One region of the Sporosarcina pasteurii genome, then DNA from elsewhere that is predicted to be linked to it. Evidence: riboswitches for the same ligand, from Rfam matches in the RefSeq annotation. Region 1 holds a riboswitch; each other region holds the start of a gene.
The links. Region 1 has a riboswitch for lysine ahead of AB1H92_RS12375 (Na+/H+ antiporter NhaC family protein). Riboswitches for the same ligand answer to the same signal wherever they lie in the genome.
Positions count from the first base shown of each region.

Region 2: it holds a riboswitch for lysine, as region 1 does, so the genes downstream of both, AB1H92_RS04315 (aspartate kinase) here and AB1H92_RS12375 (Na+/H+ antiporter NhaC family protein) in region 1, are expected to answer to the same signal.
Region 3: it holds a riboswitch for lysine, as region 1 does, so the genes downstream of both, dapA (4-hydroxy-tetrahydrodipicolinate synthase) here and AB1H92_RS12375 (Na+/H+ antiporter NhaC family protein) in region 1, are expected to answer to the same signal.

Region 1 covers NZ_CP160452.1:2,573,693-2,583,822, reverse strand. Annotated here, with positions in the region: gene AB1H92_RS12390 (sulfite exporter TauE/SafE family protein) at 1-27, shown strand, start outside; gene AB1H92_RS12385 (bifunctional UDP-sugar hydrolase/5'-nucleotidase) at 36-1,412, shown strand; gene yunB (sporulation protein YunB) at 1,439-2,224, shown strand; lysine riboswitch at 2,282-2,461, shown strand; gene AB1H92_RS12375 (Na+/H+ antiporter NhaC family protein) at 2,606-4,213, shown strand; gene AB1H92_RS12370 (sodium-dependent transporter) at 4,373-5,902, shown strand; gene AB1H92_RS12365 (methionine/alanine import family NSS transporter small subunit) at 5,915-6,025, shown strand; gene lipA (lipoyl synthase) at 6,245-7,204, shown strand; gene AB1H92_RS12355 (YutD family protein) at 7,221-7,496, shown strand; gene AB1H92_RS12350 (DUF3231 family protein) at 7,600-8,100, opposite strand; gene AB1H92_RS12345 (DUF86 domain-containing protein) at 8,363-8,818, shown strand; gene AB1H92_RS12340 (TIGR01457 family HAD-type hydrolase) at 8,818-9,600, shown strand; gene AB1H92_RS12335 (YuzB family protein) at 9,718-9,954, opposite strand; gene AB1H92_RS12330 (NAD(P)/FAD-dependent oxidoreductase) at 10,095-10,130, shown strand, end outside.
Region 2 covers NZ_CP160452.1:950,649-960,778, forward strand. Annotated here, with positions in the region: gene uvrC (excinuclease ABC subunit UvrC) at 1-653, shown strand, start outside; lysine riboswitch at 708-885, shown strand; gene AB1H92_RS04315 (aspartate kinase) at 980-2,200, shown strand; gene AB1H92_RS04320 (YslB family protein) at 2,265-2,678, opposite strand; gene AB1H92_RS04325 (succinate dehydrogenase cytochrome b558 subunit) at 3,049-3,657, shown strand; gene sdhA (succinate dehydrogenase flavoprotein subunit) at 3,716-5,470, shown strand; gene sdhB (succinate dehydrogenase iron-sulfur subunit) at 5,476-6,258, shown strand; gene AB1H92_RS04340 (thioesterase family protein) at 6,411-6,854, shown strand; gene AB1H92_RS04345 (helix-turn-helix transcriptional regulator) at 6,927-7,151, shown strand; gene AB1H92_RS04350 (MarR family winged helix-turn-helix transcriptional regulator) at 7,275-7,694, shown strand; gene racE (glutamate racemase) at 7,705-8,502, shown strand; gene rph (ribonuclease PH) at 8,687-9,448, shown strand; gene AB1H92_RS04365 (XTP/dITP diphosphatase) at 9,445-10,077, shown strand; gene AB1H92_RS04370 (metallophosphoesterase) at 10,055-10,130, shown strand, end outside.
Region 3 covers NZ_CP160452.1:1,227,150-1,237,279, reverse strand. Annotated here, with positions in the region: gene AB1H92_RS05580 (ABC transporter ATP-binding protein) at 64-906, shown strand; gene AB1H92_RS05575 (ABC transporter permease) at 839-1,591, shown strand; gene AB1H92_RS05570 (ABC transporter substrate-binding protein) at 1,673-2,641, shown strand; gene dapA (4-hydroxy-tetrahydrodipicolinate synthase) at 2,775-3,659, opposite strand; lysine riboswitch at 3,784-3,962, opposite strand; gene AB1H92_RS05560 (hypothetical protein) at 4,190-4,312, opposite strand; gene AB1H92_RS05555 (malate synthase) at 4,578-5,441, opposite strand; gene AB1H92_RS05550 (carboxymuconolactone decarboxylase family protein) at 5,771-6,172, opposite strand; gene AB1H92_RS05545 (ATP-binding cassette domain-containing protein) at 6,313-8,592, opposite strand; gene AB1H92_RS05540 (aspartate aminotransferase family protein) at 9,304-10,130, shown strand, end outside.

The DNA of each region.
Region 1 (10,130 bases):
TCAATTGTTGATGGAATTTGGGGGTAGATTGTTGGATGGAAATAATTCATATCTTGCATACAAATGATATTCATAGTCATTTTGAATATTGGCCGCAAATTCACCGTTTACTTGTGGATAAACGGAAAGAATTTGACGCACGCGGGGAACCTGTTTATCTTTTTGATATCGGCGACCACGTGGACCGCTCACACCCTTTTACAGAAGGTACGAATGGGAAGGGCAATATTCAACTATTAAACGAAGCCGGTTATGATGCGGTGACGATTGGAAATAATGAAGGAATCACGATGTCTAAGGCTGCGTTAGATGAACTTTATGACGAGGCGAAGTTTGATGTAATTGTTGGAAACTTACTAGATTCTAATGAGGAACTTCCGAACTGGGCAACATCGTCTACCATTTATACGACTGCAAAAGGAACAAAAATCGGCGTCATAGGTGCAACTGCTTATTACAAACAGTTCTATGAAACATTGGATTGGAAGATTATCCCTTCAAGGGAACAACTTATAAATGAAGCAGAGCAGCTTGTGGAGAAGACAGATGTGATTATTTGTTTGTCTCATTTAGGACTTCCAGAAGATCAGTTACTAGCAGTGGAATGTCCACATATCGATGTGATATTGGGCGCCCATACACATCATATTTTACCTGAAGGCGAGTATGTGAATGATGCATTACTTGCGGCGACAGGGAAATTTGGTGATTTTGTAGGGCATGTGACAGTGCAATTCGACGATAAGAAAAAACAGGTAATTGATAAGCATGCGAGCCTTTATCGCTCAGCAGACTTACCAGTTTTGGAAGAAGATGTTGAGAAAATAGCGAAGTATATAGATGTTGGAAAAACAGCCTTAGAAGAAAAGTTGTTTTATAATGCGGTGGATTTGAAGCAAAATCTATTTGGCACGAGCGAATTATCCTCTTATTTTGGTAGGGCGTTAATTGATTATACGGACGCAGATTGCGCGCTGTTTAATGCAGGCATCTTTTTGGGAAGTTTGGAAAAAGGGTGGATCACGAAAGGGGATATGCACCAAATATTACCTCATCCGATCAACGTCTGTACAATTGAATTAACCGGTGACCAATTACTAGAAGTCTATGAGCAGTCGTTAAACGAAGATTTGGCACATATTGAAGTAAAAGGCTTGGGATTTCGTGGTACTTTGATGGGGGCAATTCTTCATGAAAGATTGTATAGGAACCGATGGGGTGCGCTTTTCGCGGGAAATAAAGAAGTTGTACCTGAAGAGACGTATACACTTGCAACGCTAGATATGTTTACGTTTGGATATTTCTTTCCATTGTTTAAAGAGTTAGACAAAGAATATTTCATGCCCGATTTAATCCGAGATGTATTAGCAAAGTACGGTCAAAATAATGGTGAATCAACGACTCTTCCCTAGCATATGTTATAACGGGAGGAGTCGTTTTGAAATTTCAAAAACCAATTAAACGGAGAGGAATCTTTCGGCGAAAAGGAAAGATATTGCCGTTTATTTTCCTTGCTGTAATTGTAGCGGTTGTTTATTTTTTTTACTATGTCAATCAAAAACTCACTCCAATTTACATCGGTTATGCTGAAGTTCAAACCGAGAAAATCGCAAATCATGTCATCAGTGAAGCGATTACGGAACGAATTGCAAATGTCCTTGATGTGAATGATGTGATTCAACATGTACCAACGGGCGAGAGTTCGGATCAAGTGATTGCGAAATATAATACAGAAGTGATCAATCGAATACTTGCGGATGTTCGTACAACTGTCGATGAAAACTTAGATGAAATTGAAAAAGGAAATATTGATATATTACCGTTAGATGAAGATATCGAATATGATGCGGAACAAATGCAATCGCAAGGGGGCGTTGTTTTTTTTGTATCCCTTGGGCAAGTGACAGATTTACCGCTCCTTGGTAATCTTGGCCCAAGAATTCCAATTCGCTTTCATGTTATCGGTGATGCCCATGCAACTGTTGTGCCTTATATTAAGGAATTCGGTATTAATAATGCGTATGTTGAAGTAAACATTGTCCTAACAGTGCAAGTTAAAATCATTGTTCCGCTTGCCACAAAGACATCGATTGTAGAACAAACAGTGCCGATTGCGATTGGACTCGTACAAGGTCCGGTACCACAAGTCTATAGTACTGGAGATGGAGTGATGAAACCGAATGTGGATGTTGAAGTTCCGTTGAAACCGGAATTACAGGAATAAAATAGCCCTTGAAGTTCTTAAATAATTTTGATATAATCATTTCTACAAAGAAAATATCGATAGGGTAGAGGCTGCATTACTTATCAGTAGTACATGGAAGTGTGACAACGATGATCATGTGTGAAAGGGAGTTTTGCCGAAGCTTGATGAATTTGTCAAAGTCATCAGGTTGGGGTTATTCTAAATAAGAATAACACTGTCATACAGCGTATTTGCTGATGATGAGCTACAAATCGGACGTGAGATAAGCTTTTATATTTATCAAACAGACGAAAAGTAGAGTAAGCCGGCTTCCCGTAACACATTCGATTGTGCGACGAGCAGCTGGCTTTTTAATTACCTGAAAAACACCTCACCCCCAATCAATTGGAGGAATTTAGAATGATAGGAACTTGGGTTTCAATAATCCCACCAATATTAGCGATTGTAATGGTATTGCTGACAAGACGCGTACTGTTATCTCTTGGAACTGGTATTGTAGCGGGGGCATTAATTGTTGCTGCGTTTTCACCAACGCAAATATTTATTGAATTATGGGAGTCTATCACGGTCTCATTTTGGGATTGGGGCAGCAGCGCCATTAACTCAGATAATATTAATATTATGTTATTTATCTTATTGCTTGGTGTCATTACCGCTTTTGTTAGTTTGTCTGGCGGAAGCAGGGCATTTGCGGAGTGGGCAATACGTCACGTGAAAACGAAACGAGGCGCGAAGTTATTAACAGTTGCTTTGGGAATTGCCATTTTCGTGGATGACTATTTTAATTCACTTGCAGTCGGACAAATTTCAAGACCGATTACGGACCGCCATAAAATATCGCGTGCAAAGCTAGCATATTTTATTGACTCGACTTCTGCACCTATTTGTGTCGTGTCTCCTATTTCAAGTTGGGGCGCATATTTGATAGGTCTTCTCGGTATTATGTTTAGCGGAGCTGCTGCGATAAGCTATTCACCGCTATCTGCCTTCTTATTAATGGCGCCAATGAACTTTTATGTCGTAACAACATTGGCTTTAGTATTCTTCTTTGCTTGGACGAATGTAGACTTTTTCGAAATGAAAAGACATGAAGACCGTGCGGAAAGCAAAGGTCAATTATACGATCCTAATAAAGAAATTCCTGGCCAATTAAAAGAAGATTTTCCTGTGCATGCATATGGTAAAGTACGAGATCTCGTAGCGCCTATCGTTACACTTATTGTAGTGACGTTGCTCATGATGGTATGGACAGGGTATCAAGCAAGTGTTGCAGACGGAATTGCTGTTTCGATTTGGTCAATCTTTGAAAATACAAATGTTCCATATTCTCTAGTTATCGGTGGATTATCAGGAGCAGGCTTAGCTGCAATCTTATATTCACTGCAATTTAAAAACAATGAAACTGCAAATACTTTGCTAATGAGACAAGCTTTTACGAGTGGCGTGAAGGCTATGATGCCAGCGGTGCTTATACTAATTTTAGCTTGGGGCTTGACTGATTTAATTGACAAGTTAGATACTGGAGTTTATTTATCTAATGTTGTGATGCAAGCAAATATTCCAGTTGCATTCTTGCCAGCCATCATGTTTGTACTAGCTGGACTTATGGCATTTTCAACGGGTACTTCATGGGGATCATTCGGAATCTTATTGCCGATTGCGGGAAAAATTATGTTAGATGCTTCACCTGAAATGCTACTCCCTGCATTGGCGGCAGTCCTTGCAGGAGCGGTATTTGGAGACCATTGCTCACCAATTTCAGATACAACGATTCTATCGTCAACGGGTGCTGGATGTAACCATATGGATCACGTGGCGACACAACTTCCGTACGCTTTGATGAGTGCTGGAATTACGGTAATCGGATATGTCGTGTTGGGTGTAACTGGCTCGATCTGGTTAGGGTTATTGTCGGTTATTGTCGTTTTAATTGTGTTGTTTTCAGTTTGGACAATGCGGTCAAAGGCTGGAAAAGTTGCGTTAGGTCATTCAAAACAATCAATTTAAGCGAAAGAAGTGATGGAATTCATCACTTCTTTTTTTGTCGAAAAAAATAGTAGGTATTTTAAAAATGTTTTGACAATAGAATAGTAGCAATATATAATTAACTTGTGTTTAGCTTTTGAATTTTCGGACAAATAGAGAAAAGGAAAAGGAGGAAAATTCATGTCAAGACGTTCACAATGGGGGAGTCGAGCAGGGTTTATTATGGCCGCAGTTGGCTCTGCAGTAGGGCTTGGGAATATTTGGAGATTTCCGTATGTTGCCTATGAAAATGGTGGCGGTGCATTTTTTATCCCTTACTTATTTGCATTATTAACTGCGGGTATTCCGATTTTAATTATGGAGTTTACAATCGGTCATAAGTATCGTGGTTCAGCGCCACTTTCGTTTTTTAGAATGTCAGGCAAGAAATCTGAATGGATAGGTTGGTGGGGCGTTTTTGTCTCATTTGTTATATCAACCTATTATTCTGTTATTATTGCCTGGGCAATGAAGTATACGATTTACTCATTTAATTTATCTTGGGGTACTGATACAGCTGGGTTCTTGTTTGGGGATGTGCTGAATTTAGCAGATACTCCTGGAGATGTGGGGGGGTACGTTCCTGGTGTACTAATCCCTTTACTACTTGTATGGGCAATCGTTTTTATTATTCTATTAGCAGGGGTACAGCGTGGAATAGAACTCGCAAACCGTATATTTATTCCAATGTTAATAATTGTATTTCTAATGGTCGTTATACGTGCGGTTACGCTTGATGGTGCACTGCTTGGATTAGATGCATTTTTCAAACCAGATTTGACTAAACTCGCCAATCCGACAGTATGGGTAGCAGCCTACGGACATATTTTCTTTAGTTTGTCTATCGCATTTGCAATTATGATCACGTATTCTAGTTACTTACCTAAAAAATCGGATATTACGAATAACGCTTTTATTACAGGTTTTGCTAATTCAGGTTTTGAATTACTTGCGGGAATTGGGATTTTCGCGGCACTAGGTTTTATGGCAACGCAAGCTGGAACTGCTGTTTCAGAGGTTGCCGATGCTGGCGTAGGCTTAGCTTTCGTTGTATTCCCGGAGATTATCAATCAGATGCCAGGAATGAATAGCTTATTTGGTACGCTATTCTTCTTATCACTTGTACTTGCTGGTATATCTTCTCTCATCTCAATCTGTGAAACGTATATCGCTGGTATATCTGATAAATTTAATGTCTCTAGAAGTAAATCTGTTATCGTTGGTGTTGGAATAGCGGCAGTTGTTTCCACGCTTTTCGCGACACGTGGCGGATTATTCTTCCTTGATGCAGCGGATTACTTCATCAACCAATTCGGAGTCGCAGCAATTGGATTAATAGAAGTTATCCTGATCGCATGGGCATTTAGAAAGCTTGGCGTATTTGAAAATCATGCAAACGCGATTTCTGATATACGTCTAGGGGCTTGGTGGAAAGTTTGTTTGAGCGTCATTACACCGATAGTCCTAGGGTATATGATGTTTGGTTTATTACGTACGAACTTGTTAAAGCTTCATGAAACAGATAATGGAAATTATGAAGGATACTCAAATACATTTATTCTATTTGGAGGCTGGTCTGTCGCATTAGGCGCATTAGTCTTAGCAGTCTTATTTACGCTCTCCAAATGGAAACCGAATACACATGAGACTACAGATTATGAAGAAAACTAAGGAGGATTCGCTATGAGTGGTGGAGCAATCGGAATGATGGTCGTTGGAATCCTCGTCATTTGGGGAGGATTAGCCGCAAGTATTGTGAACGCGGTTTCGAAATCAAGGAAAAAATCAGTTTAGCAGATGGTCGATATACAACGCTTTAACAGACTGTAGATGGAGTCCAGTTTGGACTTTCTCTACAGTTTTTTGGTATTTTAATTATTTTAAGTACTTGCCCGATTCATTCGGCGATGAAGGTTGTTTGAATAGTGTAATTGTGATACATTTACGATAGTCAAGATAATAAATAAGTATAATTGCAGCAATGATGTAATACTTCACTAAAGTCTTCAAGAAATGGAGTCGATTGTCTTGTCATGTAGACCTGAACGAGGAAAGAAAACTGAACATTTAAGGAAACCAGATTGGCTTAAGATTAAGTTGAATACAAACGAGAACTATAGAGATTTAAAAAAGTTAATGCGTGAACAAAATCTCAATACAGTTTGTGAAGAGGCTCGATGCCCGAATATTCATGAATGTTGGGGAGAGCGTAGAACAGCTACGTTTATGATTTTAGGTGCAATTTGTACGAGAGCCTGCCGTTTTTGTGCAGTGAATACAGGCCTTCCAAACGAGCTTGATTTAGCCGAACCGGAACGTGTTGCTGATTCCGTACAATTAATGAACTTAAAGCACGTCGTTGTCACAGCGGTTGCACGTGATGATCAGAAGGACGGCGGTGCAGGTGTGTTTGCGGAAACGATCCGGGCAATTCGTCGTAAAAACCCATTTACGACAATTGAAGTGCTTCCATCCGACATGGGTGGGGTATACGAAAACTTAAAAACGTTAATGGATGCGAAACCGGATATCTTAAACCATAATATTGAGACGGTTCGTCGACTCACGAAAAGAGTCCGAGCACGTGCAACTTATGACCGTTCACTCGAATTGCTTAAACGGGCGAAGGAAATGTATCCTGAAATTCCAACAAAGTCTTCTTTAATGCTTGGCCTAGGTGAAACACATGAAGAAATTGTCGGAACAATGGATGACTTACGTGCAAATAACGTTGATATTATGACGATTGGTCAATATTTACAGCCGACCAAAAAACATTTGCCTGTTCAAAAATATTATTCTCCACAAGAATTTGGCGAATTAAGAAAAATTGCGATGTCCAAAGGATTCTCGCATTGTGAAGCAGGACCGCTCGTTCGTTCAAGTTACCATGCCGATGAGCAAGTAAATGCGGCAGCGAAAGAAAAACAACGTCAAGGTGAAGAACAACTTCAAGCAACATTGCAAAGTTGAGTGGTGGTGAAAAGGTATGATAATGCTCGAAAATACAGAGTATGAATTAATTAAAGATTTTCGAGATGGCTTTCAAAAGGACCCATTGCTCGAAAGATTTAGCGAAGTGCTTATAAAATATGATTATATATTGGGAGATTGGGGATATGGTCAATTACGCTTAAAAGGCTTTTTTGACGACCGCAATCCAAAAGCAACTTATGAAACGAAAATCAGCACAGTTGAAGACTATTTATACGAGTACTGTAACTTCGGTTGTGCACATTTTATTTTGAAAAAAGTAAAGAAATAACCACTTTAAAAAACCATGCGAAATGTTTTCTATCGCATGGTTTTTTAGTATGGGACTCCAAGTACTCTGTTAACTTTCTCAATCATCTCTAGTTTATATTACATTAATTGTTGATATGAAGTGGAGGTGGGATAATCCAACCTTTTTCTTTATTCAAACGTAGTAATTTTGCGCCAAATAGTGCTCTTTCAACATGATATTTACCAAACATCATGGCAATATCTTCTCTTAGACATTGACCCATTACCATACTGCAAGAAACAAGTCCCTGTCCTACGTTAATCGATACAGCACCGCTGATTTCGACATCTGAAAGCCTAGCACCTTCAGGAATGTCATCTGCATTTGCTTTAGGACGACCAGGTAATGAAGGGGGTGGAGTAATACCGTTGTTTTTTAATACTTTTTCCAGTTCCTTGGTTTCAGATTTCATCATCTTTATTGCTTCCTCAAGCAACTTTATAAGGTCAGGATCACTTGCATGATTGACAAACGCTTCGTACCCACTAATTAATCCGTTATTCGCACCGATAAAAGACCAAGTGCCAATGATCTCTCCGTAATGCATTGGTTCTTTTTTAGGATTTCCATCCATAACGCCCATAAAAACACTCCTCATTCTAATGATTTCGATTTCAATTATTATCATGTGCAATTTTTGACACATTATACGATTGAACGAAAAAACAGGGATATTTGAATTTGTTTAGCGTAGTGATTTGTTGAATTTATAGTATTCCCTAATAAGAAATCAGTGAAAGTGTATAGTATTTATTGCAAAACTGTATATTAACATTAAATTTCAGAAAAATATTCCTTATTTATGTTAAGATAAAGACGTGAATATAAAGTAAGGAGGCAACATCATGTATTTTGTTGACCGAAATAAAATTGAAAAAGTACTATGTCACATAGAAGAATTACTTGCCCTCTATCAAAAAGAAGAGAATTGGCACAAAGACTGCATTCATTCGTTAGCGCTTTCAAGACTGAGTCATGATATCATCGAAGGTATTATCGATGTCGGGAACACGATGATTGACGGATTTATTATGCGTGATCCGGGTAGTTATGAAGACATCATTGATATTATGGATGATGAAAAAGTCATAACAGCCGATATGACGGACCGAATAAAAAAAGTGATTGAGCTTAGACAAATGATTGTTCGTGAGTTTATTAGTGTCGATACGAATGTTATTACTTCAACGTTAAATGAAGCTTTTGAAGCTTTGCAATTATTTCCTGAAAAAGTACGTCATTATTTGGAGCATGAGTTAGGACCAGTTTCTGCATTTTTACCAGCTGATGAGGAAGCATAATGAATCATTATAAAGCATATTGTTTTGACTTAGACGGAACTGTGTACCACGGAACAGAACCAGTGCCGGAAGCGGTCGCTTTAATTGAGCAACTTCAACAACAAGGGATAGAGCCGTATTATATTACGAATAATTCGTCGGCAACGCCAGAACAAGTTCAGCAGAAATTAGCAGGATTTGGGATACATACAAAAGCAAAGTATATTGTGACTTCCGCGATTGCGGCGGCGCATTATTGTAAAGAAAACTTTACGGATGCAAAGGTTCAAATGTTTGGTGAAACTGGTCTGCGAGAAGCTTTATTAGCTGAGGGAATTGAATTGGTCACTTCAAATCCAGATATCGTCGTAATGGGAATAGACCGGGAAGTGACTTATGAAAAATTAGCGGATCTCTGTTTAAATATCCGAGCAGGTGCGAAATTTATTGCAACAAATGGCGATAGAGCGATGCCGACAGAAAGAGGGTTACTGCCTGGAACGGGTTCGTTTATTAAACTTGTTGAATATTCAACTGGTGTAACGCCAACGTTTATGGGCAAACCTGAGCCATTTATGTTGAGTTATATTCAGGAGAAGAGTGGGTATAGCAAAGAAGATATGATTTTAATTGGCGACAACTACGATACGGATATACTAGCGGGGATTCGGTATGGTATTGCGACAGCACATGTTGAGGGCGGTGTCACATCGCGCGAAGAAGTGCTGTTAAAGGAAGACCACCCAACGTATTTATTGGAAAATCTAGCAAGCGTTTCGATAGAAAAAGCTTTCCAAGGTTAATAGAAAGCTTGGTCGTCATCGATTGTTTAGCTTAGGTTAATAAACGCTATTTAATTTGCGAATTAACCCGAGCTAAACATGATGATTGCTGTTATAGTAAAAACGATCCAAAGATTCTTAGAAGAGTGGATTATCTTCAATGTATTGGTAAATACGTTCTGTCAGTTCTTGAGGTGTGTCAGCCTTTACCATATCGCCATTCACGAGCGCATAAAGGCTCTCCGCACAAGCTGTGCAGTAACTTAAACAACCATATTCGAGAACATCGAGGTTTGGATCTTTTTCCAATGTTTCTAAAGTTTTATGTGAACCATTTGCGAGATTACTCATGCAAAATTCAACGATTGGATTCACGTAGATCACCTCACTATTAGGAATGCTACTCTTTTTTTGAATCAACGTCAATTTCTGAGCCTCATTGTGAGGCATGTCTCATACTGTTATAATGAATTGGGAAAATAGCGGAAATCGAGGAATGAATAAAGGAGAAGGTCATGAGAAAACTTGTCTTATTAGGTGCAGGGTATGGA
Region 2 (10,130 bases), 1.6 Mb from region 1:
GTATTGAGGCATTTGACAACTCTCATACGCACGGTGTGGATCCTGTTTCGGCAATGGTTTCTTTTATTGACGGTAAGCCGAATCGTAAAGATTACCGTAAGTATAAAACGAAAACCGCCGCGATGCACGATGATTATGGTGCGATGCGTGAAGTTGTGAGAAGGCGATATGTGCGTGTTTTAAAAGAAGATTTACCGTTGCCTGATTTGGTAATAATTGATGGCGGAAAAGGTCAAATGGAAGTGGCACGGGAAGTCATTGAAGATGAATTAGGCTTATCGATTCCGATTGCTGGATTGGCAAAAGATGAGAAGCACCAAACGTCACAACTTCTTTACGGCGATCCAGTCGAACTAATTCCATTAAAGAGAACAAGTGAAGCCTTTTATTTGTTGCAACGAATTCAAGACGAAGTGCATAGATTTGCGATTACATTCCACCGTCAACGAAGAGGGGCAAATACGATAACTTCTTCTCTGGACAACATTCCAGGCATTGGACCGAAAAGAAAAACGGCCCTGCTTAAACATTTCGGCTCTGTGAAAAAGATTCGGGAAGCAACAGCTGAAGAACTTCAAAAAGCTGGATTGCCGGAAAAACTAGCAGAGTCTGTGGAAGCATATTTCCAAAAAGAATTGCCAGAAAATAAGTAATATGTTAGAGTGAAGACACTGAATTATTTCACTATATGATAGATAATCATACTTAGTGAGGATAGAGGCGCAAATATTAAAAGTATTCTTCAAGAAGGGAACAGCCTAGCGATTGAAGAAGAAAGGGGTATTTGCCGAAGCGAGTAATCGAACTGTTATCGAGTACTTGCTGGATTTCCGTTGAATAAGCGGGAGTCTGTCAGGATATTTTACCTGGAGAGCTATCCCGTAGGAGACACTGTTTTTTGTGTACACTCTAATCGGACCAGCTCTCATTTATTAAATGAGGGCTGTTTTTGCGTTTCAGGGGAAAGTGGGTGGAGATTTTGGAGAAGATTGTAATGAAGTTTGGTGGAACATCGGTTGCCAATGAAGAAAGAATTGAAAGGGCAGCTTCTTTAATTATTGATGAAGTAAATACAGGGAAACAAGTGGCTGTTGTTGTGTCTGCAATGGGAAAAACGACAGATAAATTACTAGCGCTTGCAGCAGATATTCATCCTGATGCGGAAAAACGTGAATTGGATATGTTGCTTGCAACGGGTGAACAAGTGACTGCTTCCTTACTGGCAATGGCAATTTCCGCGAAAGGGATCCCATCGAAATCATTTACCGGGTGGCAAGCAGGCATTAGAACGGAATCAATCCACAGCAACGCACGCATTGAAGACGTCGATTCGAAAAGAGTAGTAGATACACTAGAATCAGGCGCGGTGGCGGTCATCGCAGGTTTTCAAGGTATTGATCACGATGCTGAAGTCACGACGCTTGGCCGGGGTGGCTCGGACACGAGTGCAGTTGCGGTTGCGATTGCAATTAATGCCTCCGCATGCGATATTTATACGGACGTTGAAGGGGTTTTTACGACAGATCCGAGAATGATAGAAGAGGCAGCAAAATTAAATGAAATCTCTTATGATGAAATGCTTGAATTGGCAAATTTAGGTGCGGGCGTACTTCACCCGCGTGCAATTGAGTTTGCTAAAAATCATCAAATGCCGCTTCGTGTAAGACCAGCTCATATAAACGGCGAAGGCACGATGATTAAGGAGGAAATTGAAATGGAAAATAATCTTATCGTACGTGGAGTTGCTTTTGAAGAAGACATCGTACGCATTACAATTATGTACGACACCCCTTACAATGGTTCGCTTGCGAATATATTTACTGTGCTCGCTGAACAGCAAGTAAACGTAGACATAATTGTTCAAACAATCATGGATGGAGAACAACCGTCTGTTTCATTTTCAATTAAAAATGAAGACTTTGCAAAAGCGATGAACGTGCTAGAGATGAATAAAGAAGAACTTGGCTATAAACGAGCAGATTTCGAAGTGGGACTGGCTAAAGTCTCTATCGTAGGCAGTGGAATGGTTTCGAATCCTGGCGTGGCGGCGCACATGTTTGATGCATTACGCGATGCGTCAATTCCCATTAAGATGGTCAGCACATCTGAAATTAAAGTCTCAGTCGTTATTCCTAGTATGTATATGAAAGAGGCAGTCGCCGTGTTACATAAAACATTTGAACTTGGGCATGTAGGGTAATTAAATAAATCGTTGAAAAAGGTACAAAATATCACCTTTTTCAACGATTTTTAATATGGGGAATTTAAACGGTTTCTTTTTTATCCCACGCAATATGGAAAGTAATTGATTGTTCATTACGCTCAGGGGCCGCATAACACTCTGTAAGCACGCCATTCAGTTTTTGGTATTGCTCTGCAAGAAATCCCGCTTCTAATTGGAAGTTTCGCTCGCTTACTTTTAGATTTTCACCAGGGCTAATTAATTTGTAAAAGGCTTCTTTTTTTGACTTTTTTTCAAGTTGAAGCTGTCCCCAACCAGCTTCAAGGAAAAAAGAAGGGATTTCTTCCATGCTGAAAACTGGAAACTTACGAGCAATTTCTTTACCGGCCCAGTAAAGAATATCGCCTTCATGTTTACCAAGAATACTTGGCAATACATGGTCTCGTATTAATTCATAACCGAATTGGGTCGGTTCCCCGTATGTATGATTCTCCACGTTTTATTGCACCTTTCTAAATTGTCCTATCTGTCATTCCATTATGAGGTTAATGATCAATTTCACAGTAGAATGGTTATCGACTTTTAATTTTTCAAATAAAGAGGTTGTACAATGTTTTTAAAAATAGCGTATAAATAGATCGTAAATTTTAAAGAAATCCGCAATTTAAATAGTCGAATTATGGTAAACTACTAACTTTTTTGTGTTATTAAACAATTCAGCACCTTGACCTCTTTAAAACGTACGAGTACAATAGTATATGCTATAACATTGTACCATGAAGAGGGATTCGGTCAATATTTCTTCAGGTTTTTTCAATGACGAACTATGAAACCGATTTCTTCAGTAATAAGGGAGGGTAAAAGAATTGACGAGAGAATCTGATTTTTTTGTGCGCCGCCTTCATTCTTTGCTAGGGATTATTCCAGTTGGACTTTTTCTAGTTCAACACTTAGTCATTAACCATTTTGCGACACGAGGACCAGAAGCATTCAATCAAGCTTCAGACTTTATGGGGAATTTGCCATTCGTTCTATTTTTAGAATGGTTTATTATTTATATCCCATTAATGTTCCACGCGTTTTATGGTGTATACATAGCTTTCACGGCAAAGAATAATGTTAAGCGCTACGGTACGTTCCGTAACTGGATGTTTATGTTACAAAGAATTACAGGGGTATTCCTAGTAATCTTTATCGCATGGCACATCTGGGAAACAAGAATTCAAAAGGCTTTAGGAGCAGAAGTGAACTACGACATGATGGCGGATATTTTAGCGAATCCGTTCATGCTTGTATTTTATATTGCGGGTGTAGTTGCAGCTGCGTTCCACTTGTTTAACGGAGTATGGGGTGTTCTTGTGACTTGGGGAATTGCACAGTCACCACGTTCACAGCAAATCGTTACGTATATCACGATGGCAGCATTCGTAATCCTTTCAATCATTGGTGTTCAAGCATTATTTGCATTTACTTAATTGATGTATAAACTATGAATTTATTAGTCTACTTAAATTTTTGAGGAGTGAAACATTCATGACAAAAAGCAGAATGATTGTTGTCGGCGGCGGTCTCGCAGGACTGATGGCGGTCATCAAAGCAGCAGAGGAAGGTGTACCGGTTGACCTGTTCTCAATTGTCCCGGTTAAACGTTCCCACTCCGTATGTGCCCAAGGCGGTATTAACGGTGCGGTAAACACGAAAGGGGAAGGCGACTCGCCTGCGATCCATTTCGACGATACTGTATACGGTGGAGACTTTTTAGCGAACCAACCTCCAGTAAAAGCAATGACAGAAGCAGCTCCAGAAATTATTCACTTATTTGATCGTATGGGCGTTATGTTTAACCGTACGCCAGAAGGCTTACTAGATTTTAGACGTTTCGGTGGAACGCTTCATCACCGTACTGCATTTGCTGGTGCGACAACTGGACAACAACTTCTATACGCGCTAGACGAGCAAGTGCGTCGTTATGAAGTAGAAGGTCTTGTACAAAAGTACGAGCATTGGGAGTTCCTAGGTGCAATTCTTGACGACGAAGGAATTTGTCGTGGAATTAAAGCGCAAAATATGTACACGATGGAAATCGAATCCTTTAAAGGTGATGCAGTCATTATGGCTACAGGTGGCCCTGGAATTATTTTCGGGAAATCCACGAACTCTGTGATTAACACAGGTTCAGCGGCGTCTATCGTTTACCAACAAGGTGCTTATTATGCAAATGGGGAGTTCATCCAAATTCACCCAACAGCGATTCCTGGAGATGATAAACTACGTCTCATGAGTGAGTCAGCACGTGGTGAAGGTGGACGAGTATGGACATACAAAGACGGGAAACCTTGGTACTTCCTAGAAGAGAAGTATCCAGATTACGGTAACCTAGTTCCACGTGATATTGCAACACGTGAAATCTTTGATGTGTGTGTCAACCAAAAGCTAGGCATTAACGGTGAGAACATGGTTTACTTAGACCTCTCTCATAAAGACCCGAAAGAACTTGATATTAAGCTAGGTGGAATTATCGAAATCTATGAAAAGTTCATGGGTGACGATCCACGTAAAGTACCGATGAAAATCTTCCCGGCGGTTCACTATTCAATGGGTGGTCTATGGGTTGATTACGACCAGCACACAAATATCCCAGGTTTATTTGCCGCGGGTGAAGTTGATTATTCACAGCACGGTGCAAACCGTTTAGGTGCTAACTCCTTATTATCTGCTGTTTACGGCGGAATGGTGGCAGGACCGAAAGCTGTTGAATATATGAAAGGCTTGAAGAAAACAGCAGAAGACATTTCTTCATCTGTGTTCGATTCCGCGGTCAAAGAAGAGCAAGCGAAATGGGATGCGACGCTTAAGATGGACGGAACGGAAAACGCTTACTTACTCCACAAAGAACTTGGTGAGTGGATGACAAACAACGTAACTGTTGTTCGTTACAATGATAAGCTAAAACAAACTGATGCAAAGATTCAAGAGCTTCTAGAAAGATATGAAAATATTAATATGACGGACACGCAACAATGGTCTAACCAAGGCGCAACGTTTACACGTCAGTTGAAAAATATGTTGTACTTAGCGAGAGTCATTACAATCGGTGCACTTCAACGTGACGAGAGTCGTGGGGCGCATTACAAGCCAGACTTCCCTGAGCGTGATGACGAGAACTTTATGAAAACGACGATGGCGAAATTTGACGGGCAATCTGCACCGATTTTCCATTACGAAGACATCGATGTGTCACTCATCCCGCCACGTAAACGCGATTACTCCACAAAGAAAGGAGATTAACGTAAATGAGCGAGCAAACTGCTACAGCACAAAAAACAATTAAATTTGAAATTCGTCGTCAAGATACAGCGAACTCAACTCCGTATTGGGAAGAGTTCGAATTAGAATACAGACCAAATATGAACGTAATTTCTGCACTAATGGAAATCCAACGTAACCCTGTCAACGCAGCTGGCAAAAAGACGTCACCTGTAACTTGGGAAATGTCATGTCTTGAAGAAGTTTGTGGTGCATGTTCAATGGTCATTAACGGACGTCCACGTCAATCGTGTACGGCGCTTATTGACCAATTAACACAGCCAATTAAACTAGAACCAATGGCTACGTTCCCGGTTGTTCGTGACTTAGTCGTTGACCGTAACGTAATGTTTGATTCATTGAAGAAAGTTAAAGCATGGGTACCAATCGATGGTACATACTCTTTAGGTGAAGGACCACGAATGCCAGAGCGTAAACGTCAATGGGCATACGAATTGTCAAAATGTATGACGTGCGGTGTATGCTTGGAAGCATGTCCAAACGTTAACGACAAAACAGACTTTGTTGGTCCAGCAATTTTATCGCAAGTACGTCTGTTTAACACACACCCAACAGGTGCAATGAACAAAGACGAAAGACTACGTACGTTAATGACGGATGGCGGGATTGCTGAGTGTGGGAACTCACAAAACTGTGTAGTTGCCTGTCCAAAAGGGATTCCACTGACGACATCAATCGCAGCACTTAACCGTGCAACGTCTATCCAAATGTTCAAAGACTTCTTCGGAAGCGACCATATGGTAGATTAATAATAAATAAAATCCTATCTCAACGTAATGTTGGGGTAGGATTTTTTTAGTTTTTTTAAATCTCTGTTTTCCCTGAAGGTATATAGAATAATCTGGCATTGTAGTATAATGAATGAGTATTCACTAAACTGATAGGGAAGAAGGGTTGAGAAATGAAAGCATCTTATATTAATGATTTTGACATATGGTCCTCAGAATTTACCTATGCAATCCCATTAACAGTACGATTTTCAGATGTCGATATGTATGGAATTGTCAATAATGCAGTAATCATCTCTTATTTAGAGTATGCGAGAATTGAATATTTTAAGGTGATCGGGTTGATGGATAGTTGGATGAATTCCGAAGCAACGATCGTTCCTGTCGTAGCTGACATACAATGTGATTATGTAAAGCCAATTCAATATGATGAAAATCTTGCTATTTATGTTAAAGTCGATACAATCGGTACATCTTCTATCGATATTCACTATCTTGGGAAAAATGACAATGGGGAAGTTGTTTTTACAGGAAGAAGTACAATGGTTCAAATTGATAAGAGAAGCGGTAAAGGTTTCCCGTGGTCTAGAGAAGAGAGATTGCTTTTTGATAATTGAATAGGGGAAAGCCGTCACGACCTGTGAAGCTTTCACATATTTTAAGGTGAAAGTGGATAGGAGGGGCGTGTCTTGAAAGATGGACCGAAACATCGATCGTTGCTGACGGGGAGAGAGCGTGAAATTTTTAACTTGCTTATTGAAGACCAGACAACAAAAGAAATTGCAAGTCAACTAGGTATCAGTGAAAAAACTGTTCGAAATCACATTTCAAATACAATTCAAAAGCTTGGAGTTTCAGGTAGAGCGCAAGCAATAATTGAGTTATTGCGGCTTGAAGAATTACATTTGCGATGAAATTTGTTGCCTTCAGGAGCAAAAAAAGAGAGAATAGAGTTACAGTAATCGGTTTTCAGGGAGTTGGTTAACTTGACGGAACGGATAGCATCGGCAAATCATGATGAAAAAGAAGTGGCACGCATGGAAAAAGAGTTAAGATACGTTGCTGCGATTATCAAACATAATGGACGAAAAATCTTAAAAAATTATACCATCACACCTCCTCAATTCGTTGCGCTGCAATGGTTATTTGAACACGGGGATATGACAATTGGTGATTTATCTAATAAAATGTTCCTCGCATTCAGTACAACGACAGATTTAGTTGACAGAATGGAGAATAATCATTTGGTGAAGCGGGTACGCGACAATAAAGATCGACGTGTTGTAAGAATTCAACTCCTTGCAGAAGGAGAGCGTGTTATTGAAGAAGTAATCGATAAGCGGCGCCATTATTTAAATTCGGTGTTGTCCGATTTCGACGAGGCAGAAGTTCAACAACTCTCTCAATTGCTGTCAAAACTTCATCAAGAGATGAAGAAAGATTGGAAAGAGGATTGAGGGATTCATAATGGTTAAACCAATCGGAGTTATTGACTCGGGAGTCGGAGGGCTTACTGTAGTCAAAGAAATGCTAAACATCTTGCCAAATGAATCGATTATTTATTTAGGGGACGACAAACGCTGTCCATATGGTTCACGTTCAGTTGAAGAGGTTCGAAAGTTTACGCTTGAAATGGTTGAAAGGCTTTCGGAGATGGACATTAAAATGCTTGTTATTGCCTGCAATACAGCAACTGCAGTCGCGTTAGATACGATTCGTCAACTGTTTAGTTTTCCTGTCATTGGCGTCGTAGTTCCTGGCGCTCGTGCAGCTGTGACAAATTCAACGACAAAACAAATAGCAGTGCTCGGCACGACTCGTACAATCAAAAGTGGTGCGTACAGTGATGAAATCGTACGTCAATTACCTGACGCGGTCGTTTATCCACTTGCTTGTCCTGATTTTGTCCCGATTGTTGAAAGTGGTCAATACAAATCAGAAAATGCAAGGTTTACTATAGATCGAACGTTGCAAAATTTAGCGGAGAAAGATTTCGATGTAGCAATTTTAGGGTGTACGCATTATCCCCTTTTAGAAGGGCATATTAAAAGTTGTCTCCCAGAACATGTACAAATTATTTCATCTGCAGTGGAGACCGTTAGAGACGTCGAAAAAGAATTAGACGAAAAAGGAATAAAAAGTGAGAAGTTTACCGAAGGAAATGTTTTATTTTATACGACAGGCCCTCGAGAAAATTTCAAGTCAATCGTGACAGATTGGCTTCGGTTAGAAAGTCCTGATGTCAGGACGATTACTTTACCGTAAAATCCGGTACGCCTACTAGTGGGCGGCCGGTTTTTTGCTTTCGTAAAAGACTGTATGATAAAGTAGTACCCTATAGAACAAAGTGTGTAATGAATAGTAGTTGTTCGTTATAGAAATATTACCAGTCATTTTTAATTAAAAGTTTCCCTAACGAAAAGGAAATCAAAATAATGGAGGAATTTATATGACAAGACATGATAACCGATTGGGAAATGAATTGAGACCTGTCAAGATTGAAACAGAGTACTTAATTCACCCAGAAGGTTCTGTACTCATTTCAGTTGGAAATACGAAAGTCATTTGTACGGCAACGATTGAAGACCGTGTCCCGCCTTTTTTAAGAGGAAGCGGGAAAGGATGGGTGACAGCTGAGTACTCGATGCTGCCACGTGCTACGGGGCAGCGTACGCAGCGTGAAGCGACGAGAGGAAAGCTTGGCGGCCGTACGATGGAGATTCAACGATTGATTGGACGAGCCTTACGTGCGGTAACTGACTTGGAAGCTCTCGGTGAGCGTACGATTTGGGTGGACTGCGATGTTATCCAAGCGGATGGGGGAACACGTACTGCCTCCATTACTGGGGCTTTCGTTGCGATGGCGATGGCTGCAGACAAGATGGTACAGCAACATGATTTGAAAAAGTTTCCGATCACAGACTTCTTAGCTGCGACGAGTGTAGGTGTAATTGAAGAAGATAAACTTGTACTTGACTTGAACTATATTGAAGACTCCGCTGCGGCTGTTGATATGAACGTCGTCATGACTGGCCAAGGTGCCTTTGTAGAATTGCAAGGTACAGGGGAAGAGGCGACGTTTACACGTGATGAAATGAATGGCCTCGTTTCACTTGCGGAGGCAGGCATCGAACAATTATTTTTACACCAAAAAGAAGCGCTTGGATCCATTGCAGAGCGTATCGGTAAAGAGGTAGGCGAAGAAGGGTGAAAGAGGTATTAATTGCGACGAATAATAAAGGAAAGCGCAAAGATTTTGAAGCGTTATTTCATCCGCTTGGCATCAATGTGTTAACGTTACAGGATGTTGAAAAAACGATTGATGTAGAGGAAACAGGGGCGACCTTTGAAGAAAATGCCATTTTAAAAGCTGAAACTGTTGCGAACTTACTTGGAAAAACGGTAATTGCTGACGATAGTGGGCTCGAAATAGATGCCCTAAACGGCGCACCTGGCGTTTATTCAGCACGTTATGCCGGGATTGAATGTGATGATGAAAAGAATATTGATAAAGCGTTAGAGGAGCTCCGCGGTGTCCCAAGTGATAAACGTACTGCGCGCTTTCGATGTGTATTAGCTGTCGCGGGTCCGAAGATGGAAACAACAGTGTTCTCGGGAAGTTGTGAAGGGCTCATTACCGAAGAACGAAAAGGAACAAACGGCTTCGGCTACGACCCGGTTTTTTATGTGCCATCAAAAGACCGAACGATGGCTGAATTAACTGCAGAGGAAAAGAGCAAGATATCTCATCGAGGTGCGGCATTAAAAAAACTGCAAGCTGAACTTTCGACAATGATTCAAAAGGTAGGAGAACAAATTGAAGATAATTGTACTGAGTGATTCACATGGAGATAAAACAACGATAGAAAAAGTAGCGACACAACAAGCGGATG
Region 3 (10,130 bases), 1.3 Mb from region 1:
TATATGTAATACATTTATTCATATTGATTTAATAGGATTTATGAATGAAGGAGGAAATTCAATATGTATTTGACGATTGATGGGATTGAAAAAAGTTTTCCTCATAAAGAAAATGGGCAAGTGAAAGTGTTAGATGCCATTGATTTAGAAGTTGAGCAAGGCCAATTCGTGTCCATTGTAGGCCCCTCTGGCTGCGGGAAATCAACATTACTATATTTAATCGCAGGACTTGAACAACCAGACGCAGGAGAAATTCGGATTGCCGGAAAGAAAGTAACAAGCGCGGGGCCAGACCGAGTAGTTGTCTTTCAAGAAGATGGATTATTTCCATGGTTAACGATTCTAGATAATGTTACCTACGGATTGCGTTTGAAGAAAATTACTAAAAAAGAAGCTGAAGATAAAGCACGAGAGATGTTGAAGATGGTTCATTTAAGTAATTATGCGGATGCCTATCCGCACCAATTATCGGGCGGCATGAAGCAACGTGCATCAATTGCACGTGCACTTGTCATGGAACCGGATATTTTATTAATGGATGAACCCTTTGCCGCTTTGGATGAGCAAACGAGAATGGTTTTACATAATGAACTCCTGGAAATTTGGAAAAAGACAAAAGTGACGATTTTCTTTATTACCCATAACATTCGGGAGGCTGTGCTTTTATCGGAAAAAATCATTGTTTTTGAAACACGTCCAGGAAAAATCAAAGCAACCTTTACAGTCGAAACAACGAAGGATGGTATCACACCAAATGATATTACGCTTCAATTAGAGAAACAAATTTTAACAGCTTTAGAAGCTGAAATTGAGAAAGTAGTAAAGGAGGAAATGGGCGATGACTACAGTTTTAAGACGCGTGATCTTCATCGCGATGCTAGCGGGGATATGGGAAGTCACATCTAGATTATCAGATTTACCCACTTTTATGTTTCCTAGTTTTACTCAGGTCATTCAAACATTACTGTCAGGTTTGATTAGCGGACAAATGATTTCCGCAATTACGAGCAGTTTAGGTCGGCTTCTCCTTGGCTTTTCGATTGCAATCATACTTGGTTTGCTATTAGGTTATTTAATTTGGCGATTTAAGCTGGTGGAAGATACACTTGGATTCCTCGTAACTGCCCTTCAGTCTATTCCAAGTATTGTTTGGTTCCCACTTGCAATTATTTGGTTTGGTTTGAATGATATTGCGATTTTATTTATCGTGACCATCGGGGCAACTTGGACGATGACAATTAACGCGACGAGTGGCTTTAAAAATGTTCCGACGCTTTACCAACGAGTAGGCAAAACATTTGGGTCAAACGGATTTCACTTTTTGCGAACCGTTATCCTCCCCTCCTCTGTTCCCCAACTCATTTCGGGGTTACGAATTGCATGGGCATTTTCATGGCGTGCATTAATGGCAGGAGAATTGCTCGGCGCTGGAAACGGCTTAGGGCAACTTCTTGAGACGGGCAGATCATTAGGACAGATGGATTTGGTCATTTCTGTCATGATTATTATCGGCGTCATCGGTACGATTATGGATAACGTCGTCTTTTTACGACTAGAACGCAACGTCCAGAAGAAATGGGGAGTTAGTTAGGTGAGATTTATTAGCTAAAAGCATTAAAAATAAGACGAAATTAGAGGAGTGATTTGTATGAGAAGAAAATTACCTGTACTTATGCTGTTAACAGTATTTTTGCTCAGTATTTTAGCGGCATGTGGAAAAGAAAGCGAGGCCGACATTAAAGAAGTGAACATCGGGTATTTTCCAAACTTAACGCATATTACAACGATTGTCGCATTGGAAAACGGTTATTTCAAGGAAGCTTTTAGCGATGACATTGAAATTAAGACAAAAACAGTGAGCAATGGCGGATTATTTATGGAAGCGATGGCAACTAAATCGATTGACGTAGGTACAGTTGGGCCGGGACCACTTCTGAACATCTTTGTGAAAGATCCGAGATATCATATTATTTCCGGTGCTGTAAATGGCGGTGCCGTACTCGTTACAAGTGATCATAGTAATATATCATCACTAAAAGATTTAGACGGCAAAAAAGTTGCGATTCCAGTGATAGGAAGTACGCAAGATGTTATGTTAAGAAAAGCACTTCAAGAGGTAGATTTGAAACCGACGACAAATGGTGGAACAGTCGAACTATTTGCGGCAGCCCCCGCTGACACAGCAACACTATTCATTCAAAAGTCAGTTGATGCAACTGCAACCCAAGAACCGTGGGGATATATTTTAGAATCACAGGCAGACGGTAATTTGCTATTGGATTGGGAGTCATTTGCATGGGGAAAAGACTCTACAAATACAGTCGTCGTTGCTAGAGAAGGTTTTCTAGAAAACGATGAGCTTACGAAAGCTTATTTAACAGCGCATATGAAAGCCGTTCAATTTATTGAACAACATCCAGAAGAAAGCCAAGAACTTGTCATTCATCATATTAAAGAATTAACAGGAAAAGAGATTGACAAGGAAGAAGTAGAAGTTGCCTTTAGTCGACTCCAAGTGACAACATTGGTGAATGAACAAGTGATTCAAGAAATGGCGACAATCAGTGAAGAAGCTGGTTATGCAAAAAGCGCTGATATCGATGGTTTGTTCCGATTAGAACTATTAGAGTCTCTCGAATAAATTAAATATAAAAAGAGGAAGATAAATGTTTTTATCTTCCTCTTTTTTGTTCATACAAGTATATGTTATTGAGCTACCGCTTTTTATTGTATTATTTTATGGTTTGTTATGTGAACTTTTTCCGCTCAGCTATTCAAATAGCCATACGATCGTGTGTTAATAAAACCTCTTGAAGCTCATGAAGTTGTTCTTCATTTAACGGAATCATTGGTAGACGGACACCGCCGACATCGACTCCTTTAATATTCAATGCGGCTTTGACTGCGGTTGGATTTGGCGTTGCAAACATTGCTTTCATAACAGGTAGCAATCTACGATGATCTCTCGCTGCTTGTTGTACATCGCCATTAGTAAAGTTTTCAAGCATGGTTTGCATATTATTTCCGATAATATGAGATGACACAGATACGACACCCACCCCACCAATTGCCAAAACAGGAAGCGCTAAACTATCATCTCCGCTATACAATGAAAACTCGTCAGGCGTTTGCTCAATAATTTTAGCCATCGCATCTAAATCAGCGCTCGCCTCTTTAATCGCAACGATATTAGAAATATTGGCAAGTCGAACAGTCGTCTCCACTTCCATATTGACGGCGCTGCGCCCAGGAATGTTATAGAGCATAATCGGTAAAGACGTGGAAGCTGCAATTGTCTTGAAATGTTCATATAACCCTTCTTGACATGGTTTATTATAGTAAGGCGAAACAAGCATAATCCCATTAACCCCTACTTCTTCCGCACGCATTGTCAGTTCAATCGACGCTTTCGTGTTGTTTGAACCTGTTCCCGCAATCACCGGAACTCTTCCCTGTACTACTTCCACCGTATACTTAAATAATTCAACCTTTTCATCATCAGTCAGTGTCGGAGATTCTCCAGTAGTCCCTGCAATCACTAAACTATCTGATCCGTTGGCAATTAAGTACTCAATCAAGTTACTCGTCGCTGGGAAATCAATCTCACCCTGTTCATCAAAAGGTGTCACCATTGCTGTTACAATTTGTCCAAAATTCATTAACTCCACTTCCTATCATTTATTTTTGGAAAATAAATAGAGGGAGTAGGGCAACTAATTATTAAACGCAAAAAGCAACAACGAGGGTTCGTTGTTGCAGCTGAAATAATAAATTATTTCTTTGCAAAAAGATAGCCCTCCATATAGTCTCCTATATGACAATCCTGAGCTTATTCAACCCAGAACCAGCTTCGAGAAAAATGAGTCTCTCTCCACTTCGGCAAATCCCCCTTTCCACAATCATCATCGGACCTCATTATCCTCAGGTTGTGTACTAATGGTTTTTGCGCCTCTATCCTTACTTCAAAACTTTTGAAATAAGAGAAATCTTTAATTACTATGACTATACTTCTTTTTGATAAAAAATGCAAGGATGAATTCTACGAAAGCAGTTTAAAGTGTAATGATCATATTCAATTAGCGGCAATTTCGCATTCAAGATTTTTCATTTTAAAAACCAAAAACCGTTTCATAAATAGGCCCAACAAAAAACCCTTCCCAAATTGGAAAGGGTTGATTGATCAATATGATTAAGCTACATATGAAAGACGTGCGTTTTTTGAAAAATGTGCTAGTGCTTTTTTCGCTTCACTTTGATTTGTATATTCGAAAATTCTGAAGGAATGTTGCTCAAATACTGTGACTACCCACATTTGACATTCTCCTTTATTAGTTACTTTTCATTGCACCTTTAGTATACTGTGTTTTATAACAGAAAAAAAGGACAATGTGTACACCTTCACAAATCATTCGAAACTAAAGCGCTTACATTCGACGTTTTTATGACAATAATCAAAGTAATTGCGTTTTATGATGATTCCCGCTTTTGAAGACATAACAAAAAGTAATCCTGCCCAAACACATCCTTTGGGCAGGATTACTCTATTTACCTAATGTCATTGGTTCGGGTTATGTGAATCAACCTACTGTGTCGATTGATTCTGATTGTTTCAAAGCTCCGTTTGCTTCCGGAATGTTATTTATGTCAAGTGCATTCATTTTACAGAAATATTCCAGAAAGCGTTCAACTTCTTTAATTTGCTCTTCATCTGTTTTTAACGCAATGATATCTTTTAAAATTTGGGCAGTCCAAACATTATCGAAATAACGATATTTACCAGAATTCCATGAAGTTCGATGAGGATGATTCTGATTGATATAGTAATTCCAGAAAAGCATTTTCTCTGCTTCTTCGTCTGTCAGTTTGATTCTAAATTCTGCGTGGGACGGGACCATTCCATCATTACTACTGTTGCCGGAAAATGTTTCATTCACCATATAGAGACCGAGGATCCGTCTTTCTGTTTCTGCTTGTTCCGCTTCTCTTGCAGTCAGAAGACCTGCACTGTTCGGACGCAAACGAGCCGCTCTATTTGGCTGGCCTTTATTTACGCCGCTTTGAATCATGCCGGTACTTACTTGCCAGTCGGTAAATACATTTTGTTGTTCTTCTTCGTCCAGCCAGAAAACAATTTGTGCGCTTTCATGGATCCGATTGTTCTTTAATTTCTCCCTAAATTGTCGTTCAAGCGCCAGTCTCTCTTGTTCTTCTGCACGTTCCCTTTCGAGCGCTTTTTTCTTCTTTTCTTTTTTCAAAAAGATTTCCTTCAAAGATTTTGCAGTATCTCGGTCATTAAGTGTGATAAACTCTCTAAATGCATCAGGATAAACGAATTTTTTTATCCCCTCATTAAAATCAACCGTGATGATAGATCCTTCATGTTCCACGATATTTCCTTCACCAAACACTTTATGAGTAATTTCCTCATTAATTAAATTCACTAACCCACTCTCCTTATATCAATAATTAGCTGTTTATTTCGACCGAATGAAATGAAAAGAAGTTTAAAAACCAAAAAATCGCACTCAAATTCTGTCCGTAAGAAGTTGTGCACGATGATCGAATGGCGTCTCCATAACTGTTATAACTATATATTATCACATATTCTGAAATGTTGCAAATTTTGCGATTGACAAGAGTTGTTTGCTTGTCGTATAATAGATTGTTTTCATAATTAAAAGGCCATTATTAAGGACAAAAAATGGCTCTAATCACTTAATAAACTGTGATTAAAACCATTTCATTTTTCTAACAAAAACTGATTCAATGATTAACTGTTGACTGTGACACCATTTTCTTCAAACACTTTTTGAGCAGCTTTTAAAGCATTGAGTGCACGCGGAAATCCTACATACGGGATAAGATGCATAATACAACCAACCATCTCTTCCGGTGTTAACCCTACTGTCAGCCCGGTTTTTACATGCATCTCAATCTGCGGTGTTCCTTGTGCAACAAGGGCTGAAATTGTTGTAAGGACTTTTTGTTTATTATCAAGTCCTGGACGTGCATAAATATCTCCAAAGGCAAATTCAACAACAAATTTGCTTAAATCAGGTGCAATGTCTTTAAACCCCTCACCAATATCCATATGGCCAGTTGGGTTGTTACTGTCTGGTGTAGTAAGTTCCATTAATTTATCTAAGCCTTGTTGATAACGATCTTTTGTCAATTGAAGTCCCCCTTAGTTAACTATTCGCCATTCCCAACGCCTGAAACGCTCTGAAAATGTCGATAAATAGAAATGGCTATAACCACTTTAACAAATTTTCACATTAAATGAAATACCCGTTCTTTTCTGGATAATAACTTTTAAATCAACTTTTCTTCACATCCATTTTTCAACCATTTCGCAGTCAACGATTCTGCATTTAACATCTCTTCTGGGGTGCCTTCAAATAGAATCTGTCCACCTTCTTTCCCCCCACCTGGACCTAATTCAATTACCCAGTCACACGCCGCAATAAAATCTAAATTGTGTTCGATAATGATTACGGAATTCCCTTTGTTGACAAGATTTTGAAAGACATTCAAAAGTTTATCATTGTCTTTTCTGTGCAGCCCTAATGAAGGTTCATCTAATAAGTAGATTTGTCCTTCTTTTTGTAAATGGCTTGCAAGTTTTAGACGTTGGACTTCTCCTCCACTTAAGGAGCTCGTCGTCTGCCCTAACGTGAGATACCCTAAACCAACATTTTTTAGCGTATTCACTCTATTAATGATTCTTGGTGAATTAAAATAGTGCATCGCCTCATCGATCGTCAAACTTAAAATCTCTGCAATATTTTTATCTAGATACTTGTATGACAATGCTTCATCTGAATATCTCATTCCTTGACAGGCTTCGCACGGAATTGTGACAGGATCTGCAAACGCTACGTCTGGGGTTGTCACTCCTTTCCCCTTGCACATCGGACAAGCGCCTAATGAGTTAAAGGTGAACAAGCCCGCGGGTTGACCTGTTTCTTTTGAAAGGATTGCACGAATGTCATCCATGATGCCCATATATGTCGCAAGTGTAGACCGACTAGAGATGCCTATGCTGCCTTGTCCAACCATGATTGTTTCTGGATAGCTTTCTGGAAATGCCTCCATCATTAAGGAACTCTTACCAGAACCTGAAACGCCACATATTGAAACAAGTGCATGTTGAGGAATCTTTACGCTTATATTTTTTAAGTTATTATGATTGGCTCCTTTGATTGTAAAATAACTTTTACTAGCCCTTGGACGCTGGTTGATATTTATCTGTTGGTTTAATGACGTTGCCGCTCTAGAGTTTTTCAATCCCTCTAATTTCTCTTGATAAACGACCTCTCCTCCAGCTGCACCCGCCCCCGGCCCCATCTCTATGATTGCATCTGCTGCTTGGATTACTGATAAGTCATGTTCGATCACGATGACCGTATTATGATGCTCTTTAATCCTTTTGAGCATCCGAATTAACAAATCCACTTCCTCCGGATGAAGTCCCGCGCTCGGTTCGTCGAAAATATATGTGAGATTATTTAAGCTGCTCCCTAAATGACGCGCAATTTTCACCCTTTGTGCTTCGCCGCCAGAAAGCGTTCCCATTGTTCTCGATAAAGTTAAATAGCTCAATCCTAATTCAACGAGTTGTTGTATTTGCGGAATGGCTTGCAATGCAATAGATTTCCCCAAAGGATCATTGATTTTTGTGAGTTCCTGAAGTAATTCTGTCAGTTCTAATTGATCATATTCCGCAATATTAAGTCCATTTATTTTACATGCCAATACTTTTGGGTTTAGACCAGAACCTAGACATGTTTGGCATAAGCATTGTGTAGCTACTGCAAAAACGTCGTCTTGAGAAACTTGCTTCAATTTTGAGATATCTCGATTGATATAGAGGCGCGTAAATCTAGGCAATAACCCGTCCCACTCGTGGTCTTGGGGTCCGTGTTTTGTATGAAATGGCGCAAAGACTTTTTCACCTTTCGGGGGGCCATATAAGAATAGGTGGCGTTTTTCTTCTGAATAGTCCTTTATCGGTTTATCAGGATCAAACAATCCCCCAGTCATCATCCATCTCCCTTGCCACCCCGATGGCGATAAAGGCTTAAATTTAACTGCATACGCCCGAAGCGACTTATCGAAATCGATCATTTTATTTACATCTGGCGCAATGACCTTACCAAATCCACTACATTCCGGACATCTACCAAAAGAACTTTGGCTCGAAAAATCGGTCGCAGAAGGTATTGGAGGTGTGCCTATACGTGAGAATAAAAGTCTAATCAATGGATGAATATCCATATACGTACCAACTGTTGAACGAGAATTGCCGCTGGTTTGTCTCTGCTCTACGACGACAACCGGACTTAAGTTCTGCATCAAATCAGCATGCGGTCTTTCATATCTTGGCATTTGATTTCTGACATAATGCGGATAGTTCATCGTCATTTGTCTTCGGCTTTCTTTCGCCAATGTATCAAAAACAACCGAGCTTTTTCCAGAGCCAGAAAGCCCTGTGAATACGATAATTTTTCCTTTTGGTATATTAATATCTATATTTTTCAGATTATTTTCTTTTAATCCTTTTAAAATGATTTCGTCTCTAATTTTGGGCACTTTATCATCCTTTCTAATTTGATTTGCTGAAAAAAGTGTCCTCGGTAAGAAAATTTATCCTTATACACCCATATATCGCTGCAACTCTTCCTGCCCCTAACTGTTTTAGTAATTAGACTTTTAGTATACTCTATTTTTTCTATCTATTGAATGCAAGAGAATCGTTTAAATTTAGACAATCTTTATGTTCCACTGGAAATAGAGGTATATCATAATTTTACTACTACAGCTGAGGTTTTTTACAACCTCTCTATAATAAGAACAATAAACATTCAAAAACTCCAACTCTTGCAAGAGTACGGATGAAATGTGGCATACATTAATTGGTTGCCCACTTTAATCGCTTATGTTCTAAAAAAGAACTCCGATGCTCCAAAATCAAACACCTCTTATGACATGAATCGTGCAACAAAGGGGGATTTCTAATTGGCATGCTAATTGCAACTATAATTTAATAGCGGCGCGACAAAAGAGGTGCCGATAGTTTCAGAAAATTGTATGATTAACAAAATAAAGGAGGCTACTATTTAAAGAAATTAAGAATGATATTGATAAAGTTACCGGTTCAGTTTAGAAGTCCGACATTTCCTTGATAAGGTAGGAATACTTTTGTGGCGTACCATTTTTTTCTACAGATTATTCGCGGAATTTTATTGCCTTAAGTAAGCTTTTAGCGCAGTACTACTCGTTAATTTAAAGGAGGACATAATAATGACGAATATTGATTGGAAAAAGGTTGAAGAATGGGATAATAAATATATACTAAGGACATTCGCTACACAGGATGAATACCAAACAGTCCCAATTGAGTCCACTGAAGGTGATTACCTAATCATGCCGGACGGAACACGCTTATTGGATTTATTTAATCAACTGTACTGCGTAAATACTGGTCAAAAAAATAAAAAGATAAATGATGCAATCAAAGATGCACTTGATCGATATGGATTTGTCTGGGATGCTTATACTTCAGACTATAAGGCAAAAGCAGCAAAATTAATTATGGAAGATATTCTTGGAAAAGAAAGCTGGCCTGGAAAAATCAGATTTGTTTCAACTGGAAGTGAAGCAAACGAGACAGCACTCTTCATTGCTAGACTTTATAAAAATCGTCCGAATGTCATAACAAGAGAACATGCTTTCCATGGATGGACAAGAGGCGCATCTTCTCTAACTCGAATAAAAGGGGTCCGGAGTGGAATTACAGAGACAAATCCTGACTCAGAACAAAGACATATACCTGGTCAGCAAGATGGTGTAGTTGCCGTTGCACCTTCTCCAAACTGCTTGCGCTGCCCGCTTAGCCATACCTACGGGTCATGTCATGATGAGACTGGAGAGTTAGCTTGTGTAACCTATACGAGACGAATGATTGAAAACCAAGGTCCTGAACAAGTAGCGGCTATGGTAACTGAAATCACACAGGGCGCTGGTTCTATTATGCCGCCAAAAGAATACATTCCGCAAATTCGAAAGTTGACGAAAGACCTTGATATTCTTTGGATTGTGGACGAGGTATTAACAGGCTTTGGCCGTAC